One region of the Pseudoalteromonas sp. MTN2-4 genome, then DNA from elsewhere that is predicted to be linked to it. Evidence: predicted binding sites of a transcription regulator. Region 1 holds the regulator's gene; the other holds the start of a gene.
The links. Region 1 encodes NrdR, which represses ribonucleotide reductase genes. Its sites were predicted from a motif close to AAACACNANATNTNGTGTTT; they were not measured.

Region 1 (15,858 bases):
GCGCCTTCCAAGATAACGCTGCGCCTATCATGGTAATGTAAAAGCCAGCAACTTCATCCCAGACAATTGCAGGATGATCATGAACTTGGACGTCTTTTGCCGTTTGTCCACACACCCAAATACCAAATACACTGATCACAACTGCAAAAACACACTGCAACCATAATGGATAACTTGCTGTAATGAAAATAAGAGGTAGCGCACCTAAAGTGCCAAATGTACCTGGGGCAAATGGGGCTAGCCCTAAACCAAAACCCAAACCAAAGAATTGGTGAGGTTTACGAATATCAAATTTGTACTGCTTAGCCAAACTGACTCCTAACTAAAATGTTCAAAGCCAGTTGCGGGAAATGGCCAAGGTTTATCTTTATAAAGTAGCGACACATCGCCAGCATTTGCGTTAATTTGCCCGATACAGGTAGGTGTCACCCCATATTCTGCCAAGCGCTTTTCTACTGCTACTCTATTACTATCAGGCACGGTAAACAACAACTGATAATCATCGCCATAGGCCATTGCCAGCATTAAACGTACTTCTTCATCAGGCAAATTTTTCAGCGCATGTGAAAGCGGCACTTTATCAGCATGGATAGTTGCTCCAACACCTGAGTGGGTCAGAATATGATTTAAATCGGCCAGTAAGCCGTCAGAAATATCAATGGCTGAATTCGCCAAACCACGTAAAACCTGACCTGCTGCAACTTGGGGTGCGGGGTAATCAAACTTTTTCTGAGTATAACTGCGGTCTTCATCACTGAGTTCCCAGCCTTGTTTACGTGCTTCGATTGCCAAAGCTGCATCTCCAAGGTCGCCAGTCACATATAACCAATCCCCTACTTTAGCGCCACTTCGGGTCAATGCTTTGCCTTTTGGTACGATACCTTTAGCGCATACAGTAATCGTTAATGGACCTTGCGTGGTGTCACCACCGATCAGCTGTACATTATAGTATTCGGCAATATCGTGCATACCTTCTGTGAACTGTTCCAGCCAAGTTTCGTCAACGTTAGGTAACGTCAAGCCAATAGAGATCCAAGCAGGCTCTGCCCCCATTGCAGCCAAATCACTTAAGTTTACCGCTAAAATTCGGTGTCCTAAGGCTTTAGGGGAAATATCAGAAAAAAAATGAACGCCTTCAACCAGCGTATCTGTGGTGACCGCTAATTGGCAGCCTTCAGGGATAGTAACTAGGGCGCAATCATCACCTATGCCTAAGTCTACATCACGTCGAGTAATGCCACGGCCGGTGAAAAATCGATTGATTAACTCAAATTCCTTCATACATAAAAAAGCCGGCCTAAGCCGGCTCTCCAAATTGTTTGCCTTTATTTGCGAACTGCTTTTACGGCTTTGTCTAAAACACCGTTCACAAACTTATGGCTGTCCTCTGCACCAAAGATTTTCGCAAGCTCAATGCCTTCATTGATTGCTACTTTGTAAGGTACATCTTCACGGAACTTAAGTTCGTATGCACTTAAACGTAATACTGCACGCTCAACTTCATCTAAGTCTTCAAACGGGCGAGAAAGATGCGGCTTAACAAGTTCATCTAATTGCTTTACATTTACTGCAACACCGCGAGCAAGATCTTTAAAGTATTCTACGTCTACTTTAGATACATCATTCTCGATCAACATTTGTTGCTCAATATCGGCAATCGGGTTGCCACTTAATTGCCAAGAGTATACGGCTTGAAGCGCTAATATACGTGCTTTACGTCTTGCTGCTGGTTTCACTGAGGATCCTCTTAAATTTGCTCTAGCACGTTCACCATTTCTAGTGCACCAAGGGCTGCTTCGCCGCCTTTGTTGCCCATTTTAGTGCCCGCACGTTCAATGGCTTGCTCAATGCTTTCCGTGGTTAATACACCAAATGCTACCGGAATATCATAGTCTAATGAAACGCTTGCAAGTCCTTTGTTTGACTCGTTAGCAACTAGGTCGAAATGTGGTGTACCACCACGGATGATAACGCCTAATGCAATGATTGCATCGTGCTCTTTTTTCATCGCTAAACGCTTAGCTGCTAATGGTAACTCAACCGCACCTGGTACATATACCACAGTGATGTCTTCTTCTTTAACACCACCAACACGCTTTAGCTCGTCAACAGCACCTTCAAGTAAGCTGCTACCGATAAAATCATTAAAACGTGAAATAACAATAGCAAATTTTTTGCCAGGAGCGTATTTGTTACCTTCAATAATCTTCATTAGATGGTCCTAATCTTCTTAATGTTTCGTACTTTGCAATCAAAGTGCGCCGAGTACGCAATAAGCAATTGCCAAATTGGCGCGCATAATAGCACAGTTTTGGTTAACCCCAAATAACAAAACCCGCTGTCATCAACGGGCTTTTTCATTCAATTATTTAGGCTCTACGTATTCAACGACTTCTAGGTGGAAACCTGAAAGTGCATGATATTTTTTCGGCATACTCATTAGGCGCATTTTTTGAATGCCTAAATCAGCTAAGATCTGCGAGCCAACACCAACAGTACGAGATGTACCTTGGAACTTGCGCTGATTCACAGTTTCGCCCGCATCTTGCGCAGCAAATGCTTTTACCATGTGCTCGATGTCTTCAGTTTGTTCCTGTTTACCTAAAATAACTAGCACACCGTTATTTTCGCTGATGTGCTTCATCGCACCATGTAAGCTCCAGCTTCGATCAGCGCCTCTGTCAGATAGTAAGACATCATTAAAGGTGCTTTGTAAGTGAACACGCACTAGCGTTGCATCACTTTCTGAAACTTCACCTTTGAGTAAAGCATAATGAAGCTGGTTATCAATGGTGTCTTTGTAAGTAACTAGATCGAATTCACCATACTCAGTTGGCAATTTACACTGCGCAACTTTTTCTATGGTCGTTTCGTTTAAGTTACGGTATTCAATTAAGTCGGCGATAGTACCAATTTTTAAACCATGCTCTTTAGCAAACACTTCTAACTGAGGGCGGCGAGCCATAGTACCGTCTGGGTTTAAGATTTCAACAATGACTGAAGCGGGTTCTAAACCTGCTAAACGTGCTAAATCACAGCCTGCTTCTGTATGACCAGCACGAGTTAATACCCCACCAGGTTGTGCCATAATTGGGAAAATATGACCTGGCTGCACGATGTCTGTTGGCACTGCACCTTTAGCCACTGCTGCCTGTACTGTACGAGCACGATCAGCGGCAGAAATACCAGTAGTGACGCCTTTTGCCGCCTCGATAGACATTGTGAAGTTAGTTGAGAATTGCGCGCCGTTATTTCTCACCATTAACGGTAAATCAATTTGCTGACAACGTTCTTGAGTCATAGTTAAACAAATTAAACCACGGCCGTGGGTTGCCATGAAGTTTATGGCGTCCGCTGAAATATGCTCGGCTGCGATGATTAAGTCACCTTCATTTTCTCGGTCTTCATCATCCATCAAGATAACCATTTTACCGGCTTTAATGTCTTCGATGATCTCTTGTGCGCTGTTCAAGTTCATAATTTACCTGTTTAATTAATTCGCTACTTAATAAAGCCTGCGTTTGCCAATAAGTTCATTGTGAGAGTAGAGCTTTGTGCAGGCTCTTGAGCTCCAAGTACTAAGCGTTCCAAATAACGTGCAATTTGATCCACTTCTAAGTTAATTTTACTGCCCACTTTAAATTCAGCAATGGTTGTCTCTTGTGCTGTATGCGGCACAATTGTCAGCTTAAACTGACAATCTTTAATTTCATTTACAGTTAAGCTGATACCATCAATGGCTACTGAGCCTTTGTATGGGATATATTTCATCAGCTCACTGGGCGCTTCTAACCAATATTCTGTTGCGCGGGCATTAGGTGTAATCGCCACAACTGTCGCAATGCCATCAATGTGACCTGAGACTAAATGACCACCTAAACGCGAAATAGGTTGTAATGCTTTTTCTAAATTAACTGTTTGCCCTAGCTTATATTGAGCAAATTGCGTCAATTTCAAGGTCTCATTTGAAACATCGGCACGAAAACCATCAGAAAATTTTTCAACAACCGTTAAACACACGCCATTTGTAGCAATGCTATCGCCTAACTGTACATCGCCCATATCTAAATTTGGGCTACTTACACGAACCGTTAGGTCGCCTTGATTTTGTGTCAACTCAGTCAACTTACCGGTTGCTTCAATGATGCCTGTAAACATAAAACTTAACCTTTTTGCGCTACTTTGCGTGCTGTCAAACGAATATCATCGCCAACTTGCTTAATATCGTGCCATTGTAGGCTCTGTACATCTGACATCTTCTTCAACTCTGGCACGTTAAATAAACCTCGCGCGTCTTGACCCATGATTTTAGGTGCTAAATAAAGAATATAATTATCGATAAGATTTAATTCGTGAAACTTACCCGCAAGCGTCGCACCAGCTTCAACGAATACACTGTTGATACCATGCGCAGTTAATTGCTTTAACGCTTTTTTGATATCAACCTTACCATTTATGGAACCAACCACCAGCTCTGTGACATGTTCTGGCCACCGGTGTGCTGTATCTGCTTTTGTTCTTAAAATTATAATAGGACTATTGATTGAAAATAATGCTAAGTCTGGAGACAAACGGTTTTGGGAATCGATAATGACTCGAGTAGGTTGGCGAACTGACAACCCTTCAGCAAGCTCAAGCTGCTCTGCTGAAAGTCGTACATTCAATTTAGCATCATCAAACAGTACAGTATTAGCACCCGATAACACAGCGCAGTGCTCAGCACGTAAAAACTGCACATCTTGACGGGCTGCACTTGAGGTGATCCACTTACTTTCACCATTTTTTAATGCTGTTTTGCCATCTAGGCTCGCAGCCAATTTACAACTTATATAGGGTAAACTCGTTTCCATTCGAGTTAGAAAACCAGGATTTAAATCTCTTGCAGCCTGTTCGTACAAACCAGAAGCGGTTTCAATGCCTGCCTCTTCTAACATGCGCAGGCCGCGACCTGCGACTTCTGGGTTAGGGTCAACCATGGCAGCAACAACGCGGCTGACGCCAGCGTCGATTAGACCTTTTGCGCAAGGCGGTGTTCTACCATAATGGCTACATGGCTCCAAGGTAACATAAGCGGTAGCGCCTTTAGCCTTGCATCCAGCCATCTTTAATGCGTGTACTTCAGCATGACCTTGACCCGCTTTTTGGTGGTAACCCTGACCAACTATATCGCCGTCTTTTACTATCACACAACCTACATTAGGGTTAGGTGAGGTAGTAAAACGGCCTTTAGCAGCAAGTGCGATGGCCTGCTGCATAAATTCTTTATCTTGCTCGCTAAACATCAATCTCCAAGCCTCGCAATTTCCTCGCCAAACTCTCTGATATCTTCAAATGAGCGGTATACGGAGGCAAAGCGGACATAGGCCACTTTATCGAGCTTTTTCAACGCTTCCATAATGCATTCACCTATCATATGGCTTGACACTTCACGTTCACCCGTAGCGCGAATTTGTGATTTAATCTGATGCACAACTTCTTCAATTTGCTCAGTGCTCACTGGGCGTTTCTCTAACGCGCGGTGCAGACCATTTAGTAATTTGTCTTCATTAAATGGCTCTCGAGAACCATCTTGTTTAATTACCCGCGGCATGACTAATTCAGCACCTTCAAACGTCGTAAAGCGCTCATGACATAACACACATTCTCTGCGGCGACGGACTTGATGGCCTGAGCCGACTAAACGGGAATCAATGACTTTTGTTTCTTTAGCGGTGCAAAATGGACAATGCATAGATAATCACTTGTGAAAAAATATAAAAAAGGCCGCAAATGCGGCCTTTATCATAACAAAATTCTTTGATTTTGTGAGCGAAATTACGCGTAAACTGGTAATTTAGCGCAGATAGCTTTTACTTTCTCTTTCACTTCTGCTTGTACTGACTCATCGTTGATGTTGTCTAGTACGTCACAGATCCAACCTGCAAGCTCTGCTGATTCAGCTTCTTTAAAACCACGACGCGTGATAGCTGGAGAACCAATACGAAGACCAGACGTTACAAACGGTGAACGTGGGTCGTTTGGTACTGAGTTCTTGTTCACAGTGATGTTTGCACGACCAAGTGCCGCATCAGCATCTTTACCTGTGATGTCTTTGTCGATTAGGTCTAATAAGAATAAGTGGTTGTCTGTTTTACCAGAAACAACTTTATAGCCACGCTCTTGAAGAACAGCAACCATTGCCTGTGCATTCTTAACAACTTGTTCTTGGTAAGTTTTGAACTCTGGCTGTAATGCTTCTTTGAAAGCAACCGCTTTACCAGCGATAACGTGACATAGAGGACCACCTTGACCGCCAGGGAAAACTGCGCTGTTTAGTTTCTTGTAGATTTCTTCGTCATCACAAGCTGAGATGATAAGACCACCGCGAGGACCCGCTAGCGTTTTGTGCGTCGTAGTCGTTACAACGTGTGCGTGAGGTACTGGGCTTGGGTAAACTCCAGCAGCAACAAGACCTGCAACATGTGCCATATCAACTAATAGGTAAGCACCTACTTTGTCAGCGATTTCACGGAATTTAGCCCAATCAACGATACCTGAGTATGCTGAGAAACCACCGATGATCATTTTTGGCTTGTGCTCAAGTGCTAATGCTTCAACCTGTGCGTAATCGATCTCACCAGTTTCTTCGTTAAGGCCGTACTGGATAGCGTTATACGTTTTACCAGAGAAGTTTACGTGAGAACCGTGTGTTAAGTGACCACCATGTGCAAGGCTCATACCTAATACAGTGTCGTGTGGCTGAAGAAGCGCTTGGAATACTGCCGCGTTTGCTTGTGAACCCGCGTGTGGTTGTACGTTTGCATAAGTAGAGCCAAAAAGCTCGTTAGCTCGGTCAATAGCCAGTTGCTCAACAACATCAACGTGTTCACAACCACCGTAGTAACGCTTACCTGGGTAACCTTCAGCATATTTGTTAGTTAATTGAGAACCCTGAGCTTCTAAAACACGTGGGCTACAGTAGTTTTCAGAAGCGATAAGCTCGATGTGCTCTTCTTGACGAGTCGTTTCAAGTGCAATCGCATTTGCTAATTCAGGGTCAAAATCTGCAATGTTCATGTTACGTTCTAACATGGGGTCTCCTAGGTACACGTTTAGGGTAGTAAAAGCTGTATTGTACGCAGTTATGCGTCCGATGCCTATAATTTCGGCTTGAGCATATTTAAACAGGGATTGAATTTATTTCACAGTGTTTATGTAATGATATTTTTTTATTTAAACATAAAAAAAACAAATAAATAAGAAGGGAATAAATAAGCGTTATTTATATAGGGTGAGTTTGGTCAACTTTTTAAGTCTACAAAGGCTCACCCTTAGCGATTAATAATTACAGTAATTTAGCAAAAACAGCCGCTTTCAATTGTGTATAATCGGCTTGCATTGGCTCAGCTAAACACTTTTTATCTAAGGCATCTTGTAACACGCTAGGCATTGCAATCTCTTGCTCAAGCACCTCTTCTACTGAAGATTTAAACTTTGCAGGGTGCGCCGTAGCCAAACAGATCCCCACAGCATCCTCCGCTTTATCTAAAGTCAGACCTTCAAGTGCAATGGCGGTATGCGGCTCCATCACGTAACCCGTTGCAGCAATCTCTTTCATTACCACTTGCGTGCGACTTTCTGAGACGCTTCTTGAATAAAACTCATGTTTATCGAAATCACCACGTTCTAGCATTGTTTCAACGCGAGGCCAGTTATTAGGTTTGCTCACATCCATTGCATTTGATAACGACTCTAATGTGGCATTTGGCGACCACTCACCTGATGCCATGTAACGTGGTACAGTGTCATTTTGATTGGTGGTTGCAGACAAGTTTGCAATAGGTAACCCCAGGGCTGCAGCTATCATAGCTGCACACACATTACCAAAATTACCACTTGGTACAGAAACATGCACTTTACCTCTTTGCTCTGCAGGTAATTGCGCAATGGCTTCAAAGTAATAACATACTTGCGCAACTAGACGGCTGATATTGATAGAGTTGGCAGAATTTAAGCCCAGCTTTTCTTTCATTTCATCATCTAAAAACGCCTGCTTAACCAAAGCTTGGCAATCATCGAAGCTGCCTTCAACTGCGTAACAATGAATATTTCCACCTAACGTCGTGAAGAGCTTTTGTTGAGCGAGCGAGATCTTACCTTCTGGATAAAGTATAACTACATCAACATTTGGCTTGTTATAGAAAGCATGTGCTACCGCTGCACCTGTGTCACCACTAGTCGCAGTTAAAATTGTGACACGCTCACCTTGATTAAATAAACCAATACATTCGGCCATAAAACGTCCGCCAAAATCTTTAAATGCCAAGGTTGGGCCATGGAACAATTCTAGACAGTATTGTTTGTCACCAATTTGCTTAAGCGGTGCTGGAAAGTTAAAAGCACGTGCAATCATCTCGGCTAACGTATCTTTTGGTAGCTCATCACCAATTAAGTGGCTCAATACTTCCGCACTTCTTTCTACAAATGGTTTTTCAAGCAGCGCATCGATATTTTCTAATTTACTTAATTGCTCTGGAAAAAATACCCCTTGGTTACGACCAAGACCTGTTTTAACAGCTGTTGTGAAAGACACTTGCTGCGTGGCATCTTTTAAGTTTACAAGTTGCATTGATTATTCTCCTTGTGAAATGGCACGCGTGCCTTGTTGGTCTAGCTTACAAATATGGCTAAAGCCGTGTTCGTCTATATAGTGTTCGTTTAACCAAGCTTGACACTGCTCTGCCGCTTGTTTTGTTTTACAAATCGTAAAGAGTGTGGGACCTGCACCTGAAATACTTACCAGCTCAGCGCCAAGTTCAGGTAGCGCTGTTTTAGCTTGTGCAAACCCAGCGATTAAAGCGTTTCGATACGGCTCTGCCATTTCATCTTTCATCAGAGAGAGCGCTAAATCGAATTGCTCTGTTTGCATAAGAAGGCAAAAGCTCGATAAACGCTGCGCAAATTCAATGGCTTCTGAGCTGTTTCTTTGTTCTGGCAGTACTGCACGTGCTTTTGCTGTATTCAATGCAAAACCTGGGTAAGCTGCGACATAGTACCAATCAGAATCAACAGGCACAGACAAAGCTTTGCTAGGCACAAGATCAGCGGTCAATTGCAAACCACCTAAAAAACAAGGCGTGATGTTGTCATAATGGCGAGCGCCACTGACTTTCGCTTCAAAATCGGCCATTAATTCAATCAGCTCAATTTGACTTAAATTTGTTTGCGCAAACTCATTCAAAGCAGCAAAAGTCGCTACCACAGAGCAAGCACTCGAACCGAGACCTGAACCAATTGGTAAACGCTTTTCAAGCTCGAGATAAACCGACGGCATACTTGGTGCCACATGTTCACGAAAATGGACTAAGCACTGATAGGCCAAGTTTTCATGGGCCTCACCCGGTAATTTATCGGCATAAGGGCCAGAACAAACAAACGAGTCTTGCTCTGCAGCTTTAACATTTACCACATCACCAAGTAATTCACCACTTATTGGCGCAAGTGCAGCGCCTAGTGAATCAAAACCAACACAAAAGTTGCCGATAGACGCTGGTGCATAAAAACTAATCATAACGACTCCTTAACGCGACTGTGTTTTTAAGATATCTGCAAATACACCCGCCGATGTCACTTCCGCACCCGCACCATATCCGCGAATAACAAATGGGCGTGGTTGATAGTACTGGCTCAAAATTGCCAAAGCATTTTCACCATCACGGATATCATAAAGTGCATGCTGTTTATCAACCGCATCTATACCCACTTTGCATTTACCGTTTTCGATGCTGCCGACATAGCGCAACACCTTACCTTCACTTGCGGCACTTTGAATTTTGTCAGCAAATTGCGCATCAAGTTCAGGTAGCTTAGCCATAAACTCATCAACACTTGTACCTGGCGCAAATGACTCAGGAACAACCGCTTCAACTTCAATATCAGACAGCTCTAATTCAAGGCCTGATTCACGAGCGATGATCAAAAGCTTACGCGCAACATCCGTTCCTGATAAATCATCTCGCGGATCGGGTTCTGTAAAACCATTCGCTTTCGCCTTTGCTGTCGCTTCTGACAAACTTAAGCCATCTTCAAGTACACCGAACATGTATGAGAGTGAACCAGAAAGAATACCGTTAAATGACAATAACTCATCTCCGGCACCAAAAAGTAGCTGCAAGTTATCAAGTACAGGCAGACCTGCACCTACGTTTGTTTCATATAAGAATTTGCGCTGACGTTTTTGCGCAGCACTTTTCAAAGACTGGTAGTAGTCAAAACTGCCCGTATTGGCTTTTTTGTTTGCAGCAACCACATGAAAGCCCGCATCTAAAAAGTCATAGTATTGATCTGCTAGTTGTTGTGACGAGCTGCAATCCACCAGCACAGGGTTAATAAGATGATTTTCTCTGACAAACTGCTCTACCTTAGCCAATTCGAAACCTGATGTTTGTTGTTCTAGCTGAGCTTGCCATGCATCAAATGCGATGCCGTTTGCATCCAGTAGAAGCTTGCGTGAATTTGCCACACCATAAAGATTAAGCTTTACATTACGCTTTGCTAGCCAATCTTGTTGTTTTTCAAGCTGCTTAACCAATTCTTGGCCGACTAAGCCACAGCCTAATAAAAACACATCAATTGAAGGTACATGAGTGAAGAAGTTTTCGTGACAGACTTTTACCGCATCATTGCACAGTGCACCATCAACCACAGCTGAGATCGCACTTTCAGTGGAGTCTTGAGCAATGGCAACTATATTAACTTGTGCTTGTGCCAGTGAATCAAAGAACTTAGCAGCAAGTCCTTTATGTGCTTTCATGTTATCACCTACCAAAGTCACGATGGCAAGTTCACGTTGCACTTGTACAGGTTCAATTAATCCAGCTTGCGACTCAAGTTCAAATGCTTGCTCTAGGGCACTTAAAGCTAAATTTAAATCTTCTTCATGCACACAGAAACTAATGCTGAACTCGCACGATGACTGCGTGATCAAAACAATAGAAACATTATCATTGGCAAGCGCACTAAAAACGCGCGCTGCCATACCGACTTTGCCTTTCATGCCGGGGCCAGACACCGTCAACATCGCCAAATTCTCTAATGAAGAAATGGCTTTGACAGTTTCGTCGCTCTGGCATTCATTTGAGATCACAGAACCTGGCACATCAGGATTGTGGGTATTTTTAATTTCACATGGCACACCAACTTTCGCACACGGTAAAATTGTTTTTGGGTGAAGGACTTTTGCACCAAAATATGACAGCTCCATCGCTTCTTTATAAGATAGGCTGTCTACCTTGCTGGCTTTTTTGATAAAGCGTGGATCGGCATTATAAACGCCATCTACGTCTGTCCAAATTTGACAGACTTCGGCTTTTAAACAAGTTGCAGCTACTGCAGCAGAATAATCTGAGCCGTTGCGGCCTAGAGTTGTTAGTTCGCCTTGGTTATTTACCCCAGTAAAACCTGGCATAATATAAAAGTCGGCTGGTTGCGATTTTAAAACTTCAGCAAAACGCTGTTCACTCGCGACTAGGTTGACCTCTGCATCAAGATACCCGCCCTGAGTCTCAATACATTGCGTCGCCTCTAGATAAACAGCTCTTTGACCTAGTAAAGCAACCATAAGTGCAACACTCACTCGCTCTCCAAAACTGATCACGAAGGCATTAACTTGCTCAGGGCAGTGCTTGAGTAATTTAACTCCAGCTAGCTTATCACTTAGCTCAGTAAAGCTTGGCCAATGAGCGAGAACAGAGTCTAACTGCTCGACTTCACGCTTCAAACTGTCTGCGCGATTTAGCAAAGCCTGCCACTGAGCACTGTAATCAGCACCTTGCTCAGCAAGCTTGGCTAACTCAACAAGTTGGTCTGTCATGCCACCAGGGGCTGAAAGAACAATCAAAGCTTGTTCGCCAGCTTGAGACTCGATCAATTGCTTGACCCGCTTGAGACAATCAAAGTCGGCGAGCGAAGAGCCGCCAAATTTTAAAACTCGCATAATTTTTCCTCATTCCAAAAACGAAAAAAGGCCTGTGTTCTTAGTGAACACAGGCCTTTTTCTAATGCACAACGACCTATGCCACTATCCAGTTAGGATGGTGGTTGTAATAATGGTCGTAATTGAATTCATTGTTTTCATAATTATTAGACTGCCCGAAAATCAGACACCATGCAACCGTCTTTTTATGAAATTATTATGCAAAAAACTCAAGTTTGATTTAAAGAAAGGAAAAATTAGACCTTAGTATAACTTTTATAAGTTAAATAGAGAAAACTAGGAAGTAAAAAAGCTAGCCTAAAAGACAGAGCTATCTGAGGCCATATGTATGCAAAACGTCTAATAAAACATCAGACTTAACGGGCTTTTCAATAAACGAAATTGCACCGAGTTGCTCTACTCGCGCTTTCATTTCTGGTTGAATATCAGCAGATATAACCACAACAAAAGTTTCGATAACTTGAGACTTCACAGCTTGTAATACGCCTACACCATCTAATTCTGGCATGGTTAAATCAAGGCAAAGTAAATCAACCTGGTGATTATTTAAAACTTCTAATGCTTCAACGCCATTTTTTGCTTGCAAGATTATTGCATCAAACGCTGATGACAAGCAGCGAACCACTTGTTTTCGGGCAACCACAGAATCATCACAAACCAAAATAGTATAGCTCATATTTTAAACTCATTCACTCGAAATTAACCTAACACTAGCACCCTATTAAAGATGTCTTATAACATATTCATCTTAAAGCACTAAGTAAGTTCGATATAATATCTAACCAAACAATGGCATTGTAAACAATAATGCCAGATAAATATTTATTTTTACGCCTTTATTAGCTAAGTTTAACTACAGACGTATCGCCTTAAACAAAATCAGGGAGCCTAGCTTCATTCATGCTGCAAAAAAGCCTATCAAAAAAGCTACTTACGAATGTGCTATCGGTTTACTTTTTGTTAACTTTCCTTGTCACATGTGGTCAGGTTGTTACTGAGTATATAAATACTAAAAACTATATTCAGAACGAGCTAACCATGTTGCAAAAGACCTTTAGCCGTAGTTTAACGCGTGCTATTTGGGAATTAAACACCAAGCAAACTGTTACCACCGCAGAAGGCCTGTTAGCAATCCCTATGATTGAAGGCATTATAGTTCGTGACGACAGTGGTGAGATTATCTCTCAACTGGGGCGCTCTCTAGATATCCATGAATTATATAGCCAACAACTCGTTCAGGAAGAAGCCATCATTGAAGATACCCCTTCTGGATTGTTTGGTTATACTTTTCCATTAATTTTTGAGTTTTCTGGACGAGCCACACAGGTTGGTGATGTCACACTCTTTTCAAGCCGAGAAGTTGTGCTTAGTCGCATTATGTTATCGATTTACTTCTTGCTTGGTAATGCTGTCGTTAAAACCACTTTCTTAATAATTTTATTCTTAATCGCGTTTAGAAAATTACTGACTGAACCACTCACTGATTTAACCGAACAGATTGAAGCATTTGAATTAAACGATGACCTTGACGGCCAGCGCATTGACATTGGTACAACTGAGCGCAATGAGTTGAAAGTCATGGAAGAAGCATTCAATAAATTAATAGACAAAGTTAGTGACTATCGAAATCAACTCGATGACACGCAAAAAGAACTTTTGATTAGTAATGAAAAGTTAGATCAGCATAATTTACAGCTAGAACAAGAAGTTGCTCGTAAGACATCAAACCTCAGCCAAGCTATGATGGATCTACAGCAGCAAAAGTATGAGTTAGAAAAACAAAAACTTACGCTCACAGAAGAAATCGACCTACGTCGTCAAACTGAGCAAGAGTTGCTGACCAAACAAAAAGAGCTTGAGCGTTACTTAGATGAATTAAACATGGCCCAAGAGCGTCTTGTTGGCTCTGAAAAAATGGCTGCTCTTGGTGGTTTAGTCGCGGGTATAACACACGATATCAACACACCTGTTGGTATCGGTGTTACAGCAACTTCATTTTTGCAAGAGCGATTAGAACAAATTGAAGCCGCTTATAAAGACAAAACGCTTTCTCCAAAAGCACTCGAAGAGTTTATTAACGACGCTAAGCAAAGTACCAGTTTACTGACCACAAACTTAGATAGAGCCTCTGAACTAGTCGCGAGCTTCAAGCAGATTGCAGTAGACCAAGCCAGTGAGGCTGTGCGTAATATCAATTTAAAGCAATATCTTGCTGAGGTTATTCGCTCTTTACATCCCAAATTAAAGAAAACCAAGCATGCTATTAATGTTGAATGTCCTGAAGACCTACAGTTGAATTTACCTGCAGGTGCAATTAGTCAGATTTTCACCAACCTGATTATGAACTCACTCATTCATGGTTTTGAAGGTGTTGATCAGGGCGAGATTAATATTGAAATTAAAAATGATAACGACGATGTGATCATTCATTACAAAGACAATGGCCGAGGTGTCAGTCAAACTCAACTTGAAAAGTTGTTCGACCCTTTCTTTACCACTAAACGTGACCAAGGTGGCAGTGGCTTAGGTACACACATCACCTTAAACTTGGTGAAACAAACCTTAAACGGTGAAATTGAGGTGAGTAGCGAAGAAGCCAAAGGATTGAGCTATATGATCAGATTCCCGAAAACACTGCAGCAGCCGTCCAATATGTTCGATTAGAATACAACTTTTTTAACTGTTTTAAGCCCTGATTATTCGGGGCTTAATTTTATCCCCCAAGCAAAATAAATATTGCTATCATAGCCAACATTAAAATCAGTGGATAATAACAATATGTGGTTCAGCAACCTGATCTGTTACAGATTTAAACAAGACGTTTCATATAATCAAGAAGACTTTGAAAAAGCCTTAGAACAAGACGTATTCCGCCCTTGTGGTAGTCAAGAAATGAATACCTTTGGCTGGACTAAAGCATTTGCTAAACATGGGCAGACTTTATCGCACTTCTCTGAAAAAAGCATTTTAGTATGTGCAAAACGTGAAGAGAAAGTGCTGCCTGCTTCAGTTATCAATGACATGTTAGCTGAAAAAATAGAATTAATTGAGCGTGAAGAAAACCGCCCTGTTAAGAAAAAAGAAAAAGATGAGCTTAAAGAGAACATCTTAAGCACATTGCTTCCTCAAGCGTTTAAAAAATCGAGCCTACAATTTGCTTTTATTGATCAAGTAAATGGCTGGGTTATTGTAAACAGTGCAAGCTTTAATAAAGCCGAAGAGTTACTCGCACTACTTAGAAAGTCATTAGGCACACTGCCTGTAGTACCTGCGTTTGCTAACTATGATTTAGATGTGTTCTTAACTGACTGGTTAACTCACTTTAATGCCCCTGATGGCTTTGCAATTGGCTCAGATGCAGAACTGCAAGAGCCTGACGATAACGGTGCGCAAGTTAAATTAAAGCAGCATGATTTAGCCAGCGACGAGATCAAAACTCACTTAGAAAATGGTAAGCGTGTTACTAAACTTGCACTTGATTGGCGTGAACGTGTGAAGTTTATTTTACAAAATGACGGTACATTAAAACGCTTAAGCTATGCCGATGCACTAAAAGAGCAAAATGCCGATATTCCAAAAGAAGATATGGCCATTAAGTTAGATGCCGATTTCATCTTAATTACAGAAGAAATTAAAGAGCTACTTGAAGAACTCACAGCTGGCTTAGGCGATAAAGAAGATTTAGCTTAACTTTTATTCAAAGTACAGAGTGAATACTTAAACGAGAAAGGAGCCAAACGGCTCCTTTTTTATAAGATAAATTTACTTTGCAGCTAACAGTATCTCTTTAACGATATCTAACGTTAGATCACCGGTTTCGCTTAGTTGTGTTAAGCCCATTTTTTCCATATTAGCTACTACCGTATCAATGCCTTCATCATCGA
Region 2 (15,858 bases), on a different contig from region 1:
GCTTTAACACCACCGATTGACTCTAGGTATTGAAATACTTCATTTGCTAAATACCATGCAAAAGTTGGCGGCGTGTTATACATACTGCCTTGTTTTGCTTCAATCGCATAATCAAGGATAGCTGGACGAGGTAAGCCTTCTCGCTCTAACAAGGTTTTACGCACGATAACAATACATAAGCCTGAAGGGCCGATATTTTTCTGAGCACCCGCATAAATCAAATCAAAATCATCTACATTGATTTCACGTGACAAGATCATTGAAGACATATCTGCCACGATGGGTGCATCGTGCTTAGGCACATCGTATATCTCAATACCATCGATTGTTTCGTTAGGACAATAATGAATAAACGACGCTTTTTCAGGTAACTTCCACTGTGCAACAGGCTGAATATCGAATTGACCATCAACATCTGTACGAATATTAATGCCTTCTACTTCGGTGAACTTAGCGCCTTCTGTCGTCGCGCCACTAGACCAAATACCATTCTCAACATACACACCAGGTGCATCATCTAGGTGAAGGTTTAAAGGCACTGCAGCAAATTGGCCACGGCCACCGCCATGCATAAATAAAACTTCAAACTCATGTGAAATGTTCATTAAACGACGAAGGCTTGCTTCGCACTCTTTTACCATTTCTAGGTAAGGCTGAGCTCTGTGGCTCACTTCCATGACAGATACACCTAGGTTCTGCCAATTTAAAAATTCTTGTTGTGCTTTTTTCATTACTTCTGGTGGCAACATTGCCGGACCAGCACAAAAGTTATATACCGTCATTTCCTCATTCCTAAACTGTATATTTGTGAACGCATTGAGTTATCGTTATAAATAACTTCACGCTTTTTAGAGTTAAAAAAAGCGGCCGAAGCCGCTTTTTAAGATTTATTCACTTGGAGTATCTTCACTACTCTCTTGTGTACCTTCAGGGTTATCTTGCACTACTGCTTCAGAACCGTCTTCAGGTAATTCATCAACTTCGATTTCCTCGATACGTTGTAAACCAACTACTTGTTCTTCGTCAATAGTTCTTATCAAAATAACACCTTGTGTGTTACGACCGACAGTAGAAACTTCGTTAACACGGGTACGTACAAGCGTGCCGCGGTTTGAGATAATCATGATTTCATGGTTATCTTCAACTTGCACCGCACCGACTACGTTACCATTACGCTCCGATACCTTAATTGATACAACACCTTGTGTTGCACGGCTCTTCGCTGGGTAGTCTTCTAATGGTGTACGTTTACCATAACCATTCTCAGTAACGGTCAAGATTGCACCATCATTCTTAGGTACGATCAACGATACAACTTTAACACCCTCAGGCATCTTAATACCGCGAACACCGGTTGCTGTGCGGCCCATAGGACGTAAAGCAAGCATTTCTTCGCCAGTCTCAGGATCTATCTTAACTTCACCTGTTTCTGAATCACGAAGCTTTTCGTTAAATCGCACTACCTTACCATGATCTGTGAATAGCATGATGTCGTTGCTACCATCTGTGATATCAGCACCGATCAGGTTATCACCTTCGTTAAGGTTAATTGCAATAATACCGCTTGCACGTTGACGGCTATACGCTGTTAAAGGAGTCTTTTTAACAGTACCGTTTGCCGTTGCCATCAATACATACTTGTCATCTTCATATTCACGAACCGGTAAAATAGTCGTGATACGTTCATGCGCTTCTAATGGTAACAAGTTAACGATTGGTTTACCGCGTGCCTGACGTGATGCGAGTGGTAACTGGTAAACTTTCAACCAGTACATTCTACCAGCTGTTGAGAAACACAAAATGGTATCGTGTGTATTTGCAACTAACAGACGTTCGATGAAGTCTTCATCTTTCATCTTAGTTGCTGCTTTACCTTTACCACCACGGCGCTGCGCTTCGTAATCAGATAATGGCTGATACTTTACATAGCCTTCGTGAGAAAGTGTTACAACTACATCTTCTTCATTAATCAGATCTTCAAGACTAATATCGTGGGCAGCAGCACTGATCTCAGTACGACGCTCATCACCATATTGCTCTTTGATTTCAACGAGCTCATCACGAATAACTTCCATTAATCTTTCTGGTGAAGAAAGGATGTAAAGAAGTTCTGCAATGAGGTCTAATAGCTCTTGATATTCACCAAGGATCTTCTCGTGCTCAAGGCCTGTTAGCTTGTGTAAGCGTAAATCAAGAATAGCTTGAGCTTGTTGCTCAGATAAATAGTACTGACCGTCGCGAATACCTAGCTCAGCAGCTAACCAATCAGGACGTGCAACATTGTCTTCACCAGCCTTTTCAAGCATAGCTTTTACTGTGCCTAACTCCCAAGGACGCGCAACAAGCGCTTGTTTTGCTTCTGATGGTGTTGGAGACTTACGAATTAACTCAATAATTGGGTCGATATTCGCAAGGGCAATTGCTAGACCTTCAAGTGTATGCGCTCGATCACGTGCTTTACGTAAATCGAATACAGTACGACGAGTAACAACTTCACGACGGTGAATAATAAACGCATCAAGCATTTCTTTTAAGTTGAAACACTTAGGTTGGTTATTATCCAGCGCAACCATATTCATACCGAATACAGTTTGCATTTGTGTTTGTGCGTAAAGGTTATTTAATAGAACTTCACCCACTTCACCACGCTTAACTTCAATAACGATACGCATACCGTCTTTGTCAGACTCGTCACGAAGTGCACTAATGCCTTCGATTTTCTTATCTTTTACAAGCTCAGCAATTTTTTCTATTAATCGCGCTTTGTTAACTTGATAAGGAATTTCATGAACAATGATCGTTTCACGACCAGTTTTATCATCCACTTCAATTTCAGCACGCGCACGAATGTATACCTTACCACGACCCGTTTTATAGGCTTGTTCGATGCCCTTCTTACCGTTAATAATCGCAGCAGTTGGGAAATCTGGACCTGGGATATATTCGATTAGTTCTTCAATCGTTAAATCAGGGTTTTGAATAAGCGCTAAACAGCCGTTGATCACCTCAGTTAAATTATGAGGTGGGATGTTGGTCGCCATACCAACAGCAATACCTGAAGAACCATTGACTAATAAGTTAGGTACTTTAGTTGGCAATACATCAGGGATCTGCTCTGTACCATCGTAGTTTGGTACATAATCAACTGTTTCTTTTTCAAGATCAGCTAGTAGTTCATGCGACATTTTCGCCATACGTACTTCGGTATAACGCATCGCAGCGGCTGAGTCACCGTCAACAGAACCAAAGTTACCTTGACCGTCAACCAGCATATAACGTAGAGAGAAAGGCTGAGCCATACGAACAATCGTGTCGTATACAGCACTGTCACCATGCGGGTGGTATTTACCGATAACATCACCGACAACACGAGCCGACTTCTTATAAGGCTTATTCCAGTCGTTACGAAGCTCATTCATGGCAAACAATACACGACGGTGAACAGGTTTTAGACCATCACGTACGTCTGGTAATGCACGACCTACGATTACACTCATCGCGTAGTCAAGGTATGAATTTTTTAACTCGTCTTCGATATTGACTGGGAGGATTTCATTGGCGAGATCAGTCATTGATTGCACTTTCCTTCAGAGTCTATCTCTATTAACACTATCAAGTGCCCTAGAGATTAAGTTATTATTAATATCAACGCCCATGCTAACACAGATTTATAATTATTACAGGCGCAAAATCCGTGTGATTTTGAAATAATCTAATTTAAATGCGCTCAGATTCACGAGGAAGTTTTTTATGACCGAACATCAGAATGTAGATCCACAAGAAATTGCGAAATTTGAGAGCATCGCAGAAAGATGGTGGGATACAGAAGGAGAATTTAAACCCCTTCATAATATTAATCCGTTACGTCTCGATTTTATTAATGACAAATCTAATGGCTTATTTGATAAACAAGTTGTCGATATCGGCTGTGGTGGCGGTATTTTAACTGAAAGCATGGCGAAACTTGGGGCCAAAGCGACCGGTATAGACTTAGGCCAAGAGCCACTCAATGTTGCAAAACTGCACGCTTTAGAAGTGGGTTTAAAAGTTGACTATATAAAAGTACCAGCAGAGGAATTTGCAGCAAACAATACTGAGCAATTTGATGTCGTAACGTGCATGGAAATGCTTGAGCACGTTCCTGACCCTGAATCTATTATCCAAGCTGCTGCACAAATGGCAAAGCCTGGCGCAAGTGTATTCTTTTCAACTTTAAACAAAACGATTAAAGCGTATTTACTTGCTATAGTCGGTGCAGAAAAAATTCTAAAAATGGTACCTGAGGGTACACATGAGCATGATAAGTTTATTCGCCCTTCTGTTTTAATTGGCTGGGCTGAAAAAGCAGGCCTTAAAGTTCGCGCCAGTGCGGGGATCAATTACAACCCAATCAATAAAACATTTACCTTAACTGATGATGTCAGTGTGAATTACTTACTTCATTTCGAGAAACTTGATTAATGAATGCTGTCATATTCGATTTAGACGGCACCCTACTCGACACCACTGACGACTTAGGAGCAGCTTTAAACCACGTTCTTGAGATAAATGGCCTTGCTGCCGTTTCGCGAGATGTATATAGCCCTGCTATTTCTGATGGCGTAAAAGCGCTCTTAGATGTTGGATTTGGTAGTCGGCTCGATGAGTTTGAAGTAGCTCGCTTAAGACAGGATGTACTTGACTATTATGAAGCCAATATTGCAGTACATACGGATTGCTTTGATGGTGTACCAGAATTAATTCAGTCTTTGCATAAAGATGATATAAAAGTCGCAATCATGACTAATAAGCCTACATTCCTGACTTTACCCCTTGTTAGGCAAATTTCAGCACTCAAAGAAATTGAAGTTATTGTTTGTGGAGATACGCTAGATGAAGCTAAGCCTTCTCCTAAGCCATTATTATACGCAGCGAAACAATTAAGTATTAATCCATCCGAATGTCTTTATGTGGGTGATGCACAACGAGATATTCAAGCAGCAAAAGCGGCAAGGATGACTTCTGCTTGCGCTTTATGGGGATATATCCCAAGTCTTGAAGACGCGTATAGTTGGCAAGCAGATCTAAATTTAACTAACCCACTTTTAGTGCTTGACCATATCTAGTGCTCATATTTACGCCAAAACACTATATCTAGTGTTTTGGCTCTTTCATCACCTCAAGCTGCTCATTAAGAAAACACTCTAAAATTTTTTTTATTTTCTTTAAAAATCGCATCATTTTTATTGATTTCCTGCTGAGGTTACTTGCGTCAAACCTCAAAAGGTTAATAGTTACTAACACTTTTTATTTATCCCAAACTTATCCACATTTGTGCATTTACCTTTCTATTGCAAATTAAATTGAACCCCACTATCTTGTGATCCCAATCAGAAGAACCACCATATATAGTGGTCAAAACCTGAGCTTTTTTTCGCCAATTATTTTTTAAATATTCAATCCGAAGGATTACAGGCACAGCTATGAACCAACAGTTATCTGTCAGTAAAAGAAACGGCCGCAAAGAGCCGCTCGATCTCGATAAAATTCACCGCGTCATTACCTGGGCTGCAGAAGGCTTAGATAATGTTTCAGTTTCTCAGGTTGAGTTAAAGTCACACATTCAATTTTATGATGGGATCCGTACTGAAGATATACATGAAACTATCATTAAAGCTGCTGCCGATTTGATCGATAAAGACTCTCCGGATTACCAGTATCTTGCTGCACGTCTAGCTATTTTCCATTTGCGGAAAAAAGCATATGGCCAATTTGAACCACCACGTTTATATGACCACATTACGAAGCTGGTTGAACAAAAGCGTTATGATCAACACCTTCTTATCGATTACACCGAGCAAGAAATTGATGAGCTTGATAACTACTTAGATCACAGCCGTGACTTAAACTTTAGCTATGCAGCGGTGAAACAGTTAGAAGGTAAGTACCTTGTACAAAACCGTGTAACTGGCGAAATCTATGAAAGTGCTCAGTTCTTATATATTCTTGTAGCTGCGAGTTTATTCTCAGATTACCCTAAAGAAACACGTCTTGATTTCATCAAACGTTTCTATGATGCGGTATCTTTATTCAAGATTTCATTACCGACACCTATCATGGCAGGTGTTCGTACACCAACGCGTCAATTCAGCTCTTGTGTATTAATTGAAACGGGTGATAGTTTAGACTCAATCAATGCGACTTCATCAGCAATTGTTAAATATGTCAGCCAACGTGCTGGTATCGGTATAAATGCTGGTCGCATTCGTGCGTTAGGCAGCCCAATTCGTAACGGTGAAGCTTACCACACAGGTTGTATTCCGTTTTATAAGCACTTCCAAACGGCTGTTAAAAGTTGTTCACAAGGTGGTGTGCGTGGTGGTGCTGCTACCCTATTCTACCCGCTTTGGCATTTAGAAGTAGAAAACCTACTGGTACTTAAAAACAACCGTGGTGTTGAAGAAAACCGTGTTCGTCACTTAGATTACGGTGTGCAGTTCAACAAAACAATGTACGCTCGCCTTATCAAAGACGACTACATCACATTGTTCAGCCCGTCAGATGTGCCGGGCCTTTATGATGCATTTTTTGAAGATCAAGAAGAGTTCGAGCGATTATATACGCAATACGAGCAAGATGAGTCTATTCGTAAAAAGCGCATTAAAGCGATTGAGTTATTCTCTATGTTCGCGCAAGAGCGCGCGAGTACTGGCCGTGTTTACTTGCAAAACGTTGACCACTGTAATACGCATAGTCCGTTTGATTCAAAGGTTGCACCTATTCGTCAGTCTAACTTATGTCTTGAAATTGCGCTGCCAACAAAGCCGCTTTCACACATTAATGACCCAGAAGGTGAAATCGCGCTATGTACGCTATCAGCGTTTAACCTTGGCGCAATTGAATCTCTAGATGAACTTGAAGAGTTAGCTGAACTTGCTGTTCGTGCACTTGATAATCTATTAGATTTCCAAGACTACCCAGTTCCTGCTGCTCACACTGCAACTATGGGTCGTCGTACGCTAGGTATTGGTGTAATTAACTATGCTTATTATCTTGCCAAAAATGGCGTTAAATACTCTGATGGCAGCGCGAATAACCTAACACACCGCACATTTGAAGCGATTCAATACTATCTAATGAAAGCTTCAAATGAACTTGCCAAAGAGCGCGGTGCATGTCCTAAGTTCAATGAGACAACGTATTCAAAAGGTATTATGCCAATTGATACATACAAGCGCGACCTAGATAACATTTGTAGCGAAGAACTTCGTCTTGATTGGGATGCGCTGCGCGCAAGCATTCAAGAGCATGGTATGCGTAACTCGACTGTATCGGCACTGATGCCATCAGAGACCTCATCACAGATCTCAAATGCGACAAATGGTATTGAGCCGCCTCGCGGCCATATCAGTGTTAAAGCAAGTAAAGATGGTATCTTGAAGCAAGTTGTACCTGAGTACGAAAAGCTAAAAGATCAATATGAGCTACTTTGGGATATCCCTTCGAATGACGGTTATCTTGGTCTAGTAGGTATCATGCAGAAGTTTATCGACCAAACTATCTCTGCTAACACGAATTATGATCCAACTCGCTTTGAAGGTGGTAAAGTACCAATGAAGCTGCTTCTTAAAGACCTACTTACTGCTTATAAGTTGGGTGTTAAGACACTTTATTATCACAATACACGTGATGGTGCCTCAGACTCTCAAGACGAATTAAAACCAGAAATTGAAGATGATGGCTGCGAAGGCGGCGCGTGTAAAATTTAATTAAGACGTGAGTAAGCATTGTACTTACTCACTTTTTTGCGTTATCGAGTATTAAAAAATATGTCTTATTCTACATTTAGCAGAAATCATAACGACCAGTTAAAAGAACCAATGTTTTTTGGTCAAACTGTAAACGTGTCACGTTATGATCAGCAGAAATACCCTATTTTTGAAAAGTTAATTGAAAAACAGCTCTCTTTTTTCTGGCGTCCAGAAGAAGTTGATGTGTCTAAAGATCGCTTAGATTTCCAAGCGTTACCTGAGCATGAAAAACACATTTTTTTAAGCAACTTGAAATATCAAACATTGCTAGATAGTGTACAAGGCCGTTCGCCGAATGTTGCATTATTGCCTATCGTTTCAATCCCAGAGCTTGAAACTTGGATTGAGACTTGGGCGTTCAGTGAAACAATTCATAGCCGTTCATATACACATATTATTCGTAACGTAACGCAGTCACCTGAAGTTATCTTTGACGACATCGTAAGCAACGACAAAATCAATGAGCGTGCTGATGCGGTTACTAAATATTACGACGAACTAATCGAAAAGGTATCAATTTATAACCTTTACGGTGAAGGTAAGCATGTAATTAATGGTGAAGAAGTTCGAATTAACTTATTTGAGCTTAAGAAGCTACTTTATCTTTGCATCATGTCTGTAAACATTTTAGAAGCTATTCGCTTCTACGTCAGCTTCGCTTGCTCATTTGCTTTTGCTGAGCGTGAACTAATGGAAGGTAACGCAAAGATCATTAAGCTTATCGCTCGTGACGAAGCCCTTCACCTGTCTGGTACACAGCATATTCTTAATATTATGCAAGAAGGTAAAGACGATCCTGAGATGTCTATTGTTGCAGCGCAATGTGAAGCTGAAGCAATTCGTATGTTCGAAGAAGCTGCACAGCAAGAGAAAGAATGGGCTGAATACTTGTTTAAAGATGGTTCTATGATTGGTCTAAACAAAGACATCCTTTGCCAATATGTTGAATACATTACTAACACACGTATGTCAGCTGTTGGTTTAAAGCCTATTTTTGAGACTAAGAGCAATCCAATCCCGTGGATCAATGCCTGGTTGGTATCAGACAACGTGCAAGTGGCTCCGCAAGAAGCAGAGATCAGCTCTTACCTAGTCGGCCAAATCGACTCTCAAGTCGATGCATCTGACTTTGGTGATTTCGATTTATAATGAATTCGAAACCCAGTTCTAAAATATCTATTGAAGAACATTCTGAGCCGCTAACATTTACGGCTCAGTGCCCTTCAATACTAGATGCACTCGAAAAAGCAAATATTGAAGTTACTTATCAATGTAGAGAAGGCTTTTGTGGTGCATGTAGAGCCAAACTTAACTCAGGTGAAGTGATTTACAACCAAGAGCCGTTAGCATTTGTAAGAGATGGCGAAGTGTTAATGTGTTGCTCTAAACCTTTAACTGATATTTCAATCACATTACTTTAGTTTTAACAAAGTTGTTTTACTTCTGTTTGATAATAACCTGACTTATCACTCACACTCATCGAATTCTGTTCAATTAAAATGTCCCAATGCATACTATTGGTTAGATTTGTTTTTAGATCTTCTAAGAAGCTAGCTTTAATGCTAAAAATACTAATATTGTGGTGTTGTATTAAGTGTGATGAAACTTCTTTGTACCAATTCTCACCATCGATAGTTAAAATCAAAAGTCTATTATAAAGTTTACATAGTCGGGTAATTTCGCTTATGTCTAACTCTGACACATATAAAGCTAAGACAATCTTTTGCTCATCGTTTTCACACCAAACATCCGGATACGATTTGTCTGACTTTTGATTCAAAAAAGTACGTTGATTATAAGAAAGTGCACAAAACCCTAGTATCCTAAGTAAAAAGTGCTCTAGACTTTCTCTTTTTGCAACAGCAGCTGTAAACACTTCTATATGATTTGCATGGTGAAAAAGATCCGCCACTTTTAACCTTGCTTTAAAGACAAAAGGTTTGCTCATCAGATACTCCTATCCCTAATGAACTAACTTTAGGTCAAAAATGCGATAATTCAACAAAGCTACAGTATAACATTCGTTGATCGCAAGCATAGTGTTGTTATACCATAACCATAACTGAGAACATTAATGAAGTACTAAGATGAAAAAACACTCTATAATTGCGACTGCAATTCTGACAGCTTTGTCTGCAGGCAATGTATATGCTGCGCAAATCACTGGCAAAGTGATTGACTCAAACAAACAACCTATATCTGGTGCTAAAGTTCACCTACATGGTAAAAAACAATCTGTTATTACTGACAGGTTTGGTAAATTTAGCATCAATACTGATTCTGATAGTCAGCTACACATCACTAAAAACAACTACATCGACCAGCGAATTGATATCAAAGCAGATCAAGGTAACGTACTAGTGTCTTTAGAGCCTAGTTCAGTTGAAAGCATTGTTGTCTATGCCTCTGCCCTTCATAAAAATAATTTAGAAATGGCGTCACCTGTTTCAGTTCTATCTGGCGATGAATTGAAAAAGCAAGCTAAGCCAACTCTAGGCGAGACACTTAAAGGCCAACCAGGTATTAATGCTAGCTACTTTGGGCCAGTATCTTCTAGCCCAATTATTCGTGGCTTAGATGGTCCAAGAGTAAAAATTACGCAAAATGGTTTAGATAGCAGTGATGCGTCAAGAATTGGCCCAGATCATGCGACAACTAATGAGAGCTTATCTGCCGAACAAATAGAGGTATTACGTGGCCCAGCAACCCTACTTTATGGCTCTGGTGCAATAGGTGGTGTTGTAAACGTCGTAGATAACCGTATTCCGACAGACATCATTGAGACGTCAACAGGTGCCGTTGGGTATAGTTTTGATACTGTCTCAAATACAAATACTTATGCTGCCTTATTCGAAACAGGTAAAGATGGATTCAATTTCCATTTTGACGGTGTAGTAAGAAATGGTAAAGATTATGACTCTCCTGAATACCCTTCTCATGAAGAACATAGTGAACATGAAGAGCACGGTGAACATGAAGAGCACGGTGAACATGAAGAGCACGGTGAACATGAAGAGCACGGTGAACACGAAGAACTTTTAAAATCAGTACCCAATACATTCATCGACTCTCAACAAGTTAATTTTGGTACAAGTTATGTAAATGACCACCTGACCGTGGGCTTCTCATTTGGCAGAATTGATACAGACTATGGAATTCCTGCGCATAACCACGCTCATCACGACCATGACCATGACCATGACCATGACCATGAAGAGGGTGAACATGAATCTCATGAAGACGAAGTCCATGACGAAGAAAGTGTTTTTGCACGAGTAAAACAAGACCGTTGGCAAGCACTTTTAAATTACGCACTTCACAACGATTACATTGAAAACATCAATGTGAAAGCAGGTTTCACAGATTATCAACACAGTGAGATTGAAGGTGGCGCTGTAGGCACAACTTTCAAAAATAAAACGTCTGAATTGAGAACGAGTGTTGAGCATAAACTTGCTGGCTGGCATGGGATTGTTGGTTATCATTTCTCTGATAGTGATTATGAAGCACAAGGTGCTGAAGCATTTACACCAGCTACTGAAACAACGAGTCATGCACTTTATGTTTTAGAAGAAAAGCAGTTTGGTGATTTTACCCTTGAGCTTGGTGCTCGAATTGAAGATTACCAACTTTCTAGTGTCATCTCTGAGGAATCACACGAAGAACATGACGATCACGATCACGATCACGATCACGATCACGAAGAGCATGAAGAAAAGCGTTTATTTGCATATGAGTTAAACCAAACTAATATGAGCTTCTCAATTGGTGGTGTATATGATTATGCAGAAGGTCAGAACATTGCTGTTAACTTGTCACACTCAGAACGCTCACCTTTAACCGCTGAACTACTTTCTAACGGTACCCATATCGCAACAAGCACTTATGAGCTAGGTCTTGGTTATCATTTAGAAGATGGAGAAGCCCACTTCGAACCAGAAGACATTCAGCAAGAAGTTTCGACAAACTTTGACCTCAGCTTTAGAAAGTTCACTGGTGATTTTGGTTACACACTAAACTTCTTCTATAACGATGTAGAAAACTATTATTACCAAGAAAATACAGGCCTAATTTATTCTTCTGAACACGGTATTGAAGAAGCAGATCATGAGCATGAAGGTGCGTTACCTGTATACCAATTCAAGAGCCAAGATGCTGAGCTATATGGTTTTGAACTAGATACTCACTACAAGCTGAATGAAGAAAACACGGTTAAGCTATTTGCTGATTCAATTACGGCAAAACTAAAAGACTCAAGTTATTTACCTCGTATTCCAAGCAATAAAATTGGAATTAAGTACGAATACGCACTCGACAATTTAGTTGCTGACTTAACTGTGACGCGTTACGCAAGTCAAAATAACATTACGTCTTATGAGAGTAAGACAACTGGTTATACATTAGTAGATTTAAGTATGCAGTATGATTTTGATATTGCAGGCAATGACGTAATGGCTTATTTCAATATTGATAACTTAACAGATGAATTAGGCTTCGTTCATACCTCTGTAATTAAAGAGCAAGCACCGCTTCCTGGCAGAAACTTTAAATTAGGTGTCAGAGCATTCTTCTAAATTTAAAGTAATCACACTAAAAAAAAGGCCAATTTATTGGCCTTTTTTTTATTTTATTCCTTACAAAACATTGAATTAATATTATATTTCACTAGCCTTCATAATACTGAAATAAATTTAGGGAGTGAAGATGAAGACTGTTAAAGCCAAGTTACTCAGCACAGTTTTTGGTGGATTAGCCTTAGTACTTCTCAGTGCAATGTTCGCGATTAACTCTGTTAAATATATTGCAAAAGAATATGATGTTCTAATAGAAGAAGAGTTAAGTGCACAATTAAAAGTTAACCTCATCTTAAATACTTTCAAAACTCAGGTCCAAGAGTGGAAAAATATTCTTATTCGTGGTGAAAACCCTGATCAATTCGAGAAATATTTAAAGCAATTTACAGAACAAGAAAAGGTTGTACAAAACCTAACTTCTGAGCTTATGGCAAAAGCCTATTTGCCAGAAGCTATTCGGTCACAACTTAATAAATTTAAAACTGAGCATAATAAGCTTGGCGAATTATATCGTATTGGTTTGTCTGATTTTGAAAATGCGAATTACAATACGCAAGCAGGTGACAAAGCCGTTAAAGGTATAGATAGAGCAGCTGCAACTCAGCTAAAAGAACTCAATCAATCCATAGATAAGTATGTTGACAATGCAGTAAAAAGACTGCGTGATGAAAAAGAAACTGCGATTTTTGAAAGCACTGTAATCATCCTAGCTGTTTCATTTATAGTAATCGTGATAATGGCATTGTTAATTCAGCGTTGGATCACTCGGCCTATAAAAATAGCGTCACAAGTTGCAACTGAAATATCTGACGGTAATTTAGAAAACAGCATCAACTCAACTAGTAAAGATGAGATTGGCGCTTTACTTACTTCGCTCGATAAGATGCAAACCAACATTCGTGAAGCTAATGAGCAATTGACCCAACAAATGCTCCTGCAAAAATTACAAGCTGAAGAAAGCGGCCGAATTAAACAAGCACTAGACAAGGCATCTTCCCCAGTTTTACTTTACAAAGCAAATAATGAAATTATTTACACTAATAATGAAACAAATACACTATTAAATCGCTATCAGAGTTTAATCAACAGTCCTTCAACACTGATTGGCTCTAATATTATTCAAATATTGTCGAGTAAGTATGAACAACAAATTGAACAAGCTAAAAGCCAACAAGTTCAATTCGAAATGAATGTAGAGCATGTTTACCTAAATATTACAGCGACCCCTGTTTTAAATAATGCTAGTGATGTAATTGGTGTGGTCGTTGAACTCAATGATCTAACCGGACAGAGAAACACAGAAAATAAAGTAGACGACATTATTAATGCTGCGGTAGCAGGCCAATTGGACGCCAGGTTAGACGTAGACAACCTAAACGGCTTTATGCTGACACTAAGCCAAGGCATCAACCGCTTGCTTGATGCCATTGTATCTCCAGTCATGCAAACAGAAAAATATCTTACAGCCATTTCACGTGGTGAAATACCAAATAAAATTGAAGGGAGTTACCAAGGCGACTTTTTAAAGATAAAGCAATCTTTGGAACAAAGCGCAAAAGCGATTAAGTTACTAATTTCTGACTCTACGTATTTAGTAAATTCAGCTTTAGCAGGTGAGCTTTCTAATCGCGCAGATAGCAATGCACATAATGGAGAATTTAAATCAATTATCACAGGGATAAACAAAACACTTGATGCAATCATACAGCCAGTCCAACTCACGTCTAGCTACCTTGATAATATTGCCGTTGGACAATTACCCAATGTTGATAAATCACAATTCAAAGGCGATTTTGAGAAAATTCTGACCAGTTTTGAAACTAGTATTCATGCCATTAACTTGCTCTTAAATGACACTTCAATGTTAGCTAGTGCTGCTAATTCTGGTGAGCTATCAAAGCGTGCTGATGTCGAGTTACACCAAGGAGCTTATAGAGACATTGTTTCATCAATTAATGATACGCTAGATGCAATCTCTACCCCGTTACAATCTTGTATCGCTGTCATGAATGCCTTGGAGCAAGGCAATCTAACTAAAAAAATCAATGGTAACTACTCTGGTGATTTTGCAAGTCTCAAAGACTCAGTAAACCAAAGTATTGAAAATCTTGCTGCTATGGTCACCGAAATTAATGAAACAGCTAATACGGTAGCGAATGCTTCAGCGCAAATAAGTCAGTCAACACAGGAGTTGAATTCATCCACAGAATCACAAGCGGCTTCAATTGAAGAAACTACCGTATCTATGGGTGAAGTGACTGATAAAGTCAATAGTAATACCAAACATGCACAAACCGCAAATGAACACGCACAAAATGCCGACCAACAAGCCATTGAAGGTGGAGAGTTAGTCAATAACACTGTAATTGCAATGAAGGCTATTAGTGATAGTTCAAATGAAATTTCTAATATCATTGATGTAATCAATGGCATTGCATTTCAAACTAATCTACTTGCGCTCAATGCCGCCGTTGAAGCCGCGAGAGCAGGTGAAAAAGGTCGAGGATTTGCTGTGGTTGCCGCTGAAGTGCGTCAGTTAGCACAACGAAGCTCAGATGCTGCTAAAGAAATCTCTGGTTTACTGAAAGACAGTGCCGATAAGGTTGAAAATGGTTTGATGCTTGCTGAGCAATCTGGCAATACCTTACATGATATTGTAAGTAGCATACAGACTCTGTCGAATCTTATGAATGACATTGCATTATCAAGTAGTGAGCAGTCAAATGGTGTATCACAAATCAATATTGCCATTAAACAATTCGACCAAAGTGTTCAACAAAACAACTCACTTGTCGAGCAAACCCGTCATGCTGGCGCGTCTTTAGACAAACAAGCCTCGCACTTGAAAGCTTTAGTCAGCCAATTTACTGTGTAATAAAAAAGCCGCGACCATGAAATGGAGCGCGGCTTTACAACCAGAAACTATCGTTGTTCTTATAATGCGTTTTCTAGTTCAGGCAACACATCAAATAAATCTGCTACTAGACCATAGTCAGCAATTTGGAAAATTGGTGCATCCGGATCTTTGTTGATAGCAACAATCACTTTAGAGTCTTTCATACCTGCTAAGTGCTGAATTGCACCGCTTATACCAACTGCAATATATAAGTCAGGCGCAACAATCTTACCTGTTTGACCTACCTGCATGTCATTTGGTACAAAGCCAGCATCAACCGCAGCACGTGAAGCACCAATCGCAGCGCCTAATTTATCTGCAATACCATTTAGTAGTGCAAAGTTTTCGCCATTCTGCATACCACGACCGCCTGAAATCACGACAGGTGCTGCATTTAATTCAGGACGCTCTGATTCAGTTTGCTCAACTGAAACAAACTCAGAAAGAGTATTATCAGCACCACTTTCAACAGATGAAACTGCAACTGCAGCCTGCTCACCTTGCGCATCAAATGCACTTGCACGCACTGTAATAATCTTTTTATCTTCAGAAGATTTAACCGTTGCGATTGCGTTACCCGCATAAATTGGTCGCTTGA

Region 2: nrdA (class 1a ribonucleoside-diphosphate reductase subunit alpha) is a predicted target of NrdR. The motif match lies at 5,377-5,396, and genes of this name have one in related genera.

Annotation. Positions count from the first base shown of each region.
Region 1 covers NZ_BTGK01000001.1:843,509-859,366, forward strand. The annotation lists gene ACGHEH_RS03990 (phosphatidylglycerophosphatase A) at 1-310, opposite strand, end outside; gene thiL (thiamine-phosphate kinase) at 319-1,281, opposite strand; gene nusB (transcription antitermination factor NusB) at 1,326-1,736, opposite strand; gene ribE (6,7-dimethyl-8-ribityllumazine synthase) at 1,748-2,212, opposite strand; gene ribBA (bifunctional 3,4-dihydroxy-2-butanone-4-phosphate synthase/GTP cyclohydrolase II) at 2,366-3,478, opposite strand; gene ACGHEH_RS04015 (riboflavin synthase) at 3,502-4,158, opposite strand; gene ribD (bifunctional diaminohydroxyphosphoribosylaminopyrimidine deaminase/5-amino-6-(5-phosphoribosylamino)uracil reductase RibD) at 4,164-5,282, opposite strand; gene nrdR (transcriptional regulator NrdR) at 5,282-5,731, opposite strand; gene glyA (serine hydroxymethyltransferase) at 5,815-7,071, opposite strand; gene thrC (threonine synthase) at 7,325-8,608, opposite strand; gene thrB (homoserine kinase) at 8,612-9,550, opposite strand; gene thrA (bifunctional aspartate kinase/homoserine dehydrogenase I) at 9,560-11,974, opposite strand; gene ACGHEH_RS04050 (response regulator) at 12,285-12,650, opposite strand; gene ACGHEH_RS04055 (sensor histidine kinase) at 12,875-14,638, shown strand; gene rdgC (recombination-associated protein RdgC) at 14,753-15,664, shown strand; gene ACGHEH_RS04065 (iron-containing alcohol dehydrogenase) at 15,737-15,858, opposite strand, start outside.
Region 2 covers NZ_BTGK01000003.1:349,835-365,692, forward strand. The annotation lists gene serC (3-phosphoserine/phosphohydroxythreonine transaminase) at 1-782, opposite strand, end outside; gene gyrA (DNA gyrase subunit A) at 888-3,572, opposite strand; gene ubiG (bifunctional 2-polyprenyl-6-hydroxyphenol methylase/3-demethylubiquinol 3-O-methyltransferase UbiG) at 3,751-4,461, shown strand; gene ACGHEH_RS10460 (HAD family hydrolase) at 4,461-5,105, shown strand; gene nrdA (class 1a ribonucleoside-diphosphate reductase subunit alpha) at 5,463-7,748, shown strand; gene nrdB (class Ia ribonucleoside-diphosphate reductase subunit beta) at 7,809-8,939, shown strand; gene yfaE (class I ribonucleotide reductase maintenance protein YfaE) at 8,939-9,211, shown strand; gene ACGHEH_RS10480 (YaeQ family protein) at 9,214-9,738, opposite strand; gene ACGHEH_RS10485 (TonB-dependent receptor) at 9,878-12,364, shown strand; gene ACGHEH_RS10490 (methyl-accepting chemotaxis protein) at 12,495-15,239, shown strand; gene ACGHEH_RS10495 (electron transfer flavoprotein subunit alpha/FixB family protein) at 15,299-15,858, opposite strand, start outside.